Regions from separate parts of the Gordonia sp. McavH-238-E genome, predicted to be linked through region 2. Evidence: predicted binding sites of a transcription regulator. Region 2 holds the regulator's gene; each other region holds the start of a gene.
What was found. The regulator LexA, encoded in region 2, represses DNA repair genes until DNA is damaged. The targets are predictions, from matches to a motif close to CGAACANNTGTTCG.
Positions count from the first base shown of each region.

Region 1: a site for LexA is predicted at 1,077-1,090, ahead of MHN80_RS00735 (HNH endonuclease signature motif containing protein). Genes of this name have one in related genera too.
Region 3: a site for LexA is predicted at 1,244-1,257, ahead of MHN80_RS20240 (HNH endonuclease signature motif containing protein). Genes of this name have one in related genera too.

Region 1 covers NZ_JAKRFE010000001.1:161,047-163,302, forward strand. Annotated here, with positions in the region: gene MHN80_RS00735 (HNH endonuclease signature motif containing protein) at 1-1,046, opposite strand, end outside; gene MHN80_RS00740 (IS481 family transposase) at 1,365-2,256, shown strand, end outside.
Region 2 covers NZ_JAKRFE010000015.1:62,694-64,949, forward strand. Annotated here, with positions in the region: gene MHN80_RS20625 (phosphoenolpyruvate--protein phosphotransferase) at 1-686, shown strand, start outside; gene lexA (transcriptional repressor LexA) at 664-1,368, opposite strand; gene MHN80_RS20635 (LysM peptidoglycan-binding domain-containing protein) at 1,611-2,150, shown strand; gene nrdR (transcriptional regulator NrdR) at 2,250-2,256, shown strand, end outside.
Region 3 covers NZ_JAKRFE010000014.1:105,391-107,646, forward strand. Annotated here, with positions in the region: gene MHN80_RS20240 (HNH endonuclease signature motif containing protein) at 1-1,239, opposite strand, end outside; gene MHN80_RS20245 (hypothetical protein) at 1,739-2,038, shown strand.

The DNA of each region.
Region 1 (2,256 bases), on a different contig from region 2:
ATCGCCAACCACGGCTGCACGTCGCCGGCCATCGCGATCAGGTCGGGGATGGGCAGCAGGGTGCCGGTGGCGGTGGTGGCGAGCCCGGCTTCGCGGATCAGTTCATTGAGGTCGGCTTTGATGATCAGATGGGCGGGCAGGCCGCGGTGCGAGGTTCCGAGAATCCCGTCGGCGAAGCCAGCGGTGAGTGCGGCGTCGAGCGCGTCGTGATTCGTCTGGGCGAGGGTGCGGCCGTCACGATCGGCTGCGAGCGCGAGGGCGTCGGGGTCGGCGGTGCCGGCGGGTCCGCTGGGCGAGTTCGGGTCGTCGGGGTTGTTGAGTCCAGGTTTGCCCCAGACGGCGAACATCATCGTCAACCGGGCGTGGAGTTCGGGGGTCAGGGTGCCGGAGATGGTGGCGGTGCCGTCGGCTCGTTGCCGACCGATCCACAGGTTGCGGCGTCGTTTCTGGTCGGTGCCGTCGGCCAGGGTGCCGTCCGGGTCGAGGTGCGCGAGGAGTCGCGCGCCGAGTTGGGTGATGTCGGCGGGTGTGTGATCGGCGGCGATCTCGGCCATTTGTCGTTCGGCCGCGACCTTCACGTCGTGGTCGACAGCGTGGGGGATCTGGTCGAGGACGTCGAGGGCTGCCTGGAGGTGGGCGGTTCCGACGGAACCTTGTGCGAATGCCTCGGCGAGGGACGGGTGTTCGGGCGTAAGCACTTCGCCGCCGAGGCTGGTGCGGGTGGCGGTGGCGTCCATCTGCTTACGCCGCCGCACCGGGTTGGAGACCCGCAGCCGGTGGGTCATGAACTGCATGAGTGTCCGGCAGCCGGACTTGCGGGGTAGGTCACGAGCCTCGACCTGATCGATCTGCCGGTCACCGGCAACGGTCAGGCGTGCGATGGCACGTTCGGTATCGGCTGCCACGTCAGCCAACTCGGTATCGGTACACGGCGACAAGTCCACAGTCTGCAACTCATCGAGGATCGTATGCAGCTCTGTCACCAGCTCGACGGCACGCGTCTTGGGCGCTGCCGAATCGCCTCCGACGGGTGTGGTGTCGGCCATGACGGTCACCTCCCCCGAGACCCGTTGCTACGAATGTACGTTCGAGTGTACACGCGATCGGAGGATCAGGACAGGCGAAAAGTATTGTCTGGCTATTGATCTGACGGCCGCATAGCGCAGTACGGTTGTCGGTGACGTGTGATAGAGGCGGGAACCCGTCGACGACATCCTCGCCCACGTCAAACAGCGTCGACCTCACATGCGCGGCGCTAGCTGTAACTCTTGGGGAGGTTGTGAACGGCGTGGTTCCGGTCAACAGGTGAGGGCCTCCGGTATCGATGTGGTTACCACACACACGCCGATCACCAAGAGGCCCTCATGACCCACCGTAATGCTTTTCTCACCGAACGTGGCCGTCTGGCCCTGGCTCAGTGCGTCGTCGACCAGGGTTGGCCTCTGCGACGAGCCGCGGAACGATTCAACTGCTCCACCGCGACCGCCAATAAGTGGGCTGACCGCTACCGGCAGACCGGTGAGGCCGGCATGGCAGATCACTCCAGCCGCCCCCACCGCTCACCCACCCGACTTGCGGTGCGCCGTGAACGTCGAATCATCAAGCTGCGGTTTGTCCGTCGCTGGGGCGCTGCACGTATCGCCGCGCACCTGCGGCTGGCGAGATCGACCGTCGAGGCGGTGTTGCGCCGGTATCGGATGCCGCTGTTGCGTCACTTGGATCAGGCCACCGGTCTTCCGGTACGCCGGACCCCGCCACGCCGCTACGAACACGACGCTCCCGGCGACCTGATCCACGTCGACATCAAGACGCTCGGCCGCATCCCCGATGGCGGTGGGCACCGCAAACTCGGGCGCACGATCGGCAACCGGCACAACAAGAAACACCGCCCGGGGTACGCGTACTTGCACCACGCCGTCGATGACCATTCCCGGCTGGCGTACTCGGAGATCCTCACCGACGAACGTAAAGAGACCGCCGCGCAGTTCTGGGACCGGGCGATGGCCTTCTTCCAAGGGCACGGCATCACCGTGCGGCGAGTGATGACCGACAACGGATCGTGTTACCGATCAAAGGTTTTCGCGGAATCTCTCGGCGTCGAGATCAAGCACAAGAAGACCCGTCCCTACCGTCCGCAAACCAACGGCAAGGTCGAGCGCTTCAATCGCACCCTGGCCTCGGAATGGGCCTACGCCGAGTTCTACAGCTCAGAGACCGCCCGCACAGCCACCTACGACGACTGGCTGCACCACTACA
Region 2 (2,256 bases):
TGACCCACCCAGACGAATCCAATCCCGCGCTCGGTGTCCGTGGGGATCGAATCGCCCTGGCGCATCCCGAGATCCGAGCCCACCAGCTCGACGCGATCGCGCACGCCGCGTCGGGTTCCGACGTCGCGCCGTGGGTCATGGCGCCGATGATCGCCTCGCCGTCCGAGGCGCGCGCCTTCGCCGCGGAGGTCCGCGGCCGGGGCCTGGTCGCCGGGGTCATGATCGAGGTGCCCGCGGCCGCCATCCTGGCCGAGGCCGTGCTCGCCGAGGTGGACTTCGTGTCGATCGGCACCAACGATCTGACGCAGTACACGATGGCGGCCGATCGGATGTCGGCCGATCTCGCCGGATTGACCGATCCGTGGCAGCCCGCGGTGCTCAGCCTGATCGCGGGTGTCGCCGCAGCGGGTGTCCGCCAGGGCAAGCCGGTCGGGGTGTGCGGTGAGGCGGCTGCCGATCCGAATCTCGCCTGCGTGCTCGTCGGTCTCGGGGTGACCTCGCTGTCCAGCGCGCCGGCCGCGGCCGCCGCGGTGGGGGCTCGGCTCGGCGAGGTGACCGCGCAGGACTGCCGCGCCGCCGCCGACGCCGCGCTGGCCACGTCCGACCCCGCCGCGGCGCGAGAAGCTGCCGCGGCGGTGCTCGACCGTTCGGTCGGGGGAGAGGTCAGACTCGCCGCATCACGGTGACGACCTTGCCGAGGATCACGGCGTCGTTGCCCGGGATGGGATCGAACAGCTCGTTGTGCGGCATCAGCCACACATTGGCGCCTTGACGCTTGAAGGTCTTCACGGTGGCCTCGCCGTCGATCATCGCTGCGACGATGTCGCCGTTGTCGGCGACGTTCTGCTGCCGCACGACGACCCAGTCGCCGTCGCAGATGGCGGCGTCGATCATCGACTCGCCCACGACGCGCAGCAAGAAGAGCGAGCCCTCGCCGACCAGCTCGCGAGGAAGCGGGAACACGTCCTCGACCGCCTCCTCGGCCAGGATCGGGCCACCGGCCGCGATCCGGCCGAGGACCGGCACGAAGGTCGGCTCGGGCAGCCGGCCGGCCGGCGGGGTCTCCGGCGACGGCGATTCGCTCGGCGCGATGTTGACCGCACGCGGCCGGTTCGCATCCCGCTTGAGCAGACCCTTGCGCTCGAGGGTCCGTAGCTGGTGGGCGACCGACGATGTCGAGGCCAGGCCGACCTCGTCGCCGATCTCGCGGATGCTCGGCGGGTAACCGCGCTCGCGTACCGAGCGGCGGATGACTTCCAGGACCCCGAGCTGGCGCGGGGTGAGTGAGGCCTCGGCGGCGGCGACGTCGATGGGGGCCTCGTCGTCGGCTCCCCGCGCTCGGCCGCGCCTATCGCCGGTGTCACTCATGTTCGGTTCCTCTCGTCTTCGGAACGTGCTGGTAGATGGCCCGTGGGGATGTTCAGCCGCGTCCGAGCCTAGCGGAGTGCGACCTCCACCTCAAACATTTGTTCGATGTGTCGCGAGACTTTGTCGGTGCGCCGTGCTACAAATTCGAACATCAGTGCATCGAACATCTGATCGAAGTTCGAACACCGGATGCCAGACACCCGAACACCCGAAGATCCCGCACCGAACACCCGGAGGGCACCATGCGCACCGCCACTCTCGTCGCTCCCGTCCGTACCGAGCGTCCCGACACCGTCCGGGCGCGCACCGACCGCGCCGACCGTATCCGGACCCGGACCCCGCTGTCCGACGGTTCTCGGCCCGTCGACAACCGGCCGGCAGGCAACCGTCCGGTGGGCGGGTCGCCACTGACGCCACGCGTCGGCGGCACGCACTGCGGCTCCGCGGTGGGTGCCCGGGGCCGCGGGCCGGTCGGTCCGGATGCGGCGGTGTTCCGTCGCCGTCGCCGCACCGCCGTCGCGGTCCTCGCCGGCGTCGGCCTCGCGTTCGTCGTGTGGGTGTTCGGTGTCGTCGGTCAGAACTATTCGGACTCGATGACGCCCGCCGCGGTGAGCGCAGAGGTCGTCCACGTGCGCGCCGGGGATTCCCTCAGTACGATCGCCGGCCGGGTGGCGCCCGAGATGCCCCGCGACATCGTGATCGACGAGATCGTCGCGATGAACGATCTGCCGTCGAGTGCGCTGCAGGTGGGTCAGCCCCTGCTCACCCCCCGGTACCGCTGAGGCCGGGCGGTATCCTCGATGGCACAGGGGCCGGCCGAGAAGCGGCGGGGCGCACGGTTTCGGTGCGTTCCAGCGTCCCGCGACCTGCGTGAGGACACGATGCGCT
Region 3 (2,256 bases), on a different contig from region 2:
CGTACACCCGGGAAAGGTGCAGCACAGTTCTCCGCACCGCACCAGGGTCTGGAGTTTGCGACTCGGGGTGTAGCGGGATTCGCCTGGCTGCTGCGGCTGACCGGTGATGAAGGACCGGCGGGCACCGTCGACCAGCGATCGCATGGTGTCGGCGTCGAGCAGCCCGTGGCGGTCGAGGAACCCCGGGTCCTGATCGAGGCCGAGCAGCGTCGACAGGTTCACCACGATGTGGAAGGTCGGTGCCGGGGCGTGGCCGGTGACCGCCGACGGTGTGGCCGAATCCGCCGACGCCGCGGTCGTGTCAGCGCCGTCGGCTGGGGTGGTGTCGTCGTCGAGGTCGACCGGTTCGGGTGGAGGTGCGCAGTGTGGGCAGCGGCAGGCCAGCACGTCGAGGTGTGCGGCCAACGCGAGCAGTGCGTCGATGCGTCGTTGCCGTTTGGTGCGTGGGTCGTGAGGGTGCACGGAGGCGGCCATCGCGTTGAGTTGGGCATCGAGGGTGGCGGCGTCGGTGACGGGCAGGCTGCCGCTGATGCGGGACTGGCCCGGACCGAACCGGTCGGGTCCGATGGTGATGTGGCGGTCGTCGCCGGCGCGTTCGCGGCGGCGGCGCACCGCATCCGGTGCGTGTGTGGCGACGATCGCATCGACCATGGTGGTGAACTGGGTCGTCGACATCGGTGGGCGCGCGAGAATCGCTTCGGCCAGATGGGCATCGACGGCCTGCATGTCGGCGTCGGACACGAAGTCGGTGCGCTTGACCGCGATCTCGAACCGCTTCTGGTCGATCCGGCCACACGCCAGGGTGCTACCGGTCAGCATCAACCGGTACCGCAGGACGTCACCTGTACGGATGAGGTCGCGGGCCTGTGCCGCGGTGATCATCAGGGCTGCACCGAGTTCGGCGGTGGCCTGATCGAACCCGTCGGGACCGAACTGCGCGTAGGGGTCGATACCGGCGGCGGCGTCGGCGGCTCGGCGGTGGAGGTCGTCTTCGGAGAAGACCTGTCCGTCATGGTGTTCGGTGCGGCGGAGGTGGTAGTCGAGTTCGCGTTCCTCGTGCAGCAGACTCGCCGCCGTCAGCAGTCGATACGAGGCTGCGGAGGTGATCGACGCGCAGTGGGTGATCACATCGACGAGCTCGGTGGCCGACAACTCGTTGTCGACAACCACTGCAGGCAACGACGATTCGACCCCGGACTCCTCACCCGAGATATCTGCGCCGCCGCCCCCGAACTGCATAGATCAAACATACGTGCGACCACCGACAAGAATTGCCGACCGTCAGTCGGCCGGACCTCCCCGGCGGCAATGCCTGGGTGGGACGCTGATCACCGTCACGGGCAGCGTGGCGACGCTCCGATTCCAGGGTAAGCAGAACGCAGCGCTCAGCGCTGACGAGCCGACGCATTTCCGATCGCGACTGTGGTGTCATTGACCAGTGGAACTGCGACCGTGCGAAACTCCTCGAGCAGCGGCCTGGATCGTAAACTCCCAGGAGCCTTGGCAGGACTTGACCGCTTTCGGCACTCCAGGGTTCGAGGCCTACGCGCGATTGCGGTTCATGCCCGACCCCGACGGACAAGACTTCGCCGCGGGTCCGGACGATCCCACGGATCAGGCCAAAGTTGGTCGTCTCTGCGAGTTGTTGCACTCTGCGACCGGCACTCCGGACGACTGTTACTTCGCAATCTGGGAGGGATGGCCTGATACCTCGACGGTTATGCGCCGGAGCGCCCGAATGATCATCCCCAACCGGTCCTACTACCTCCTGCACGGCCCGCTATCCGACTTCGGACGCTGGGGCGTGCGAGAGACGGGGCACAACCCGGCATCGTTCGTGTGGCCAGCCGATCACGCGTGGTGCATCGCCTCCGACGTTGACGCCCACTGGGCGGGCATCGGTGCGAATGCGGAGACCATCCCAGACCTACTGACCCACACAGACCTCGACATCGTTACCGCTGACCCCGAATCAGGTGCGCCCGCCGAGTACGCCGCGCCCACTCGATACTTCACTCGGCCGGACGACCACAAGTGATGTAACACCCTGCGAGTCAACAGTTTCGAAGACACAGGGCTGTTCTTATGAACAGTCGGGTGGTGGTGCAGGTGGGTAACGAGGAAATTTTCCTAGTCGAGCTTCGAACTGACCTGAGAGGGCCGGAGCTCAGCGACGCGATCCGTCGAGCTGTTTTGCAGCAAGCCGGTGACGCAGGGGCGGTCTCCATCGGTGACATGTTTGTGACAGGCAGCATC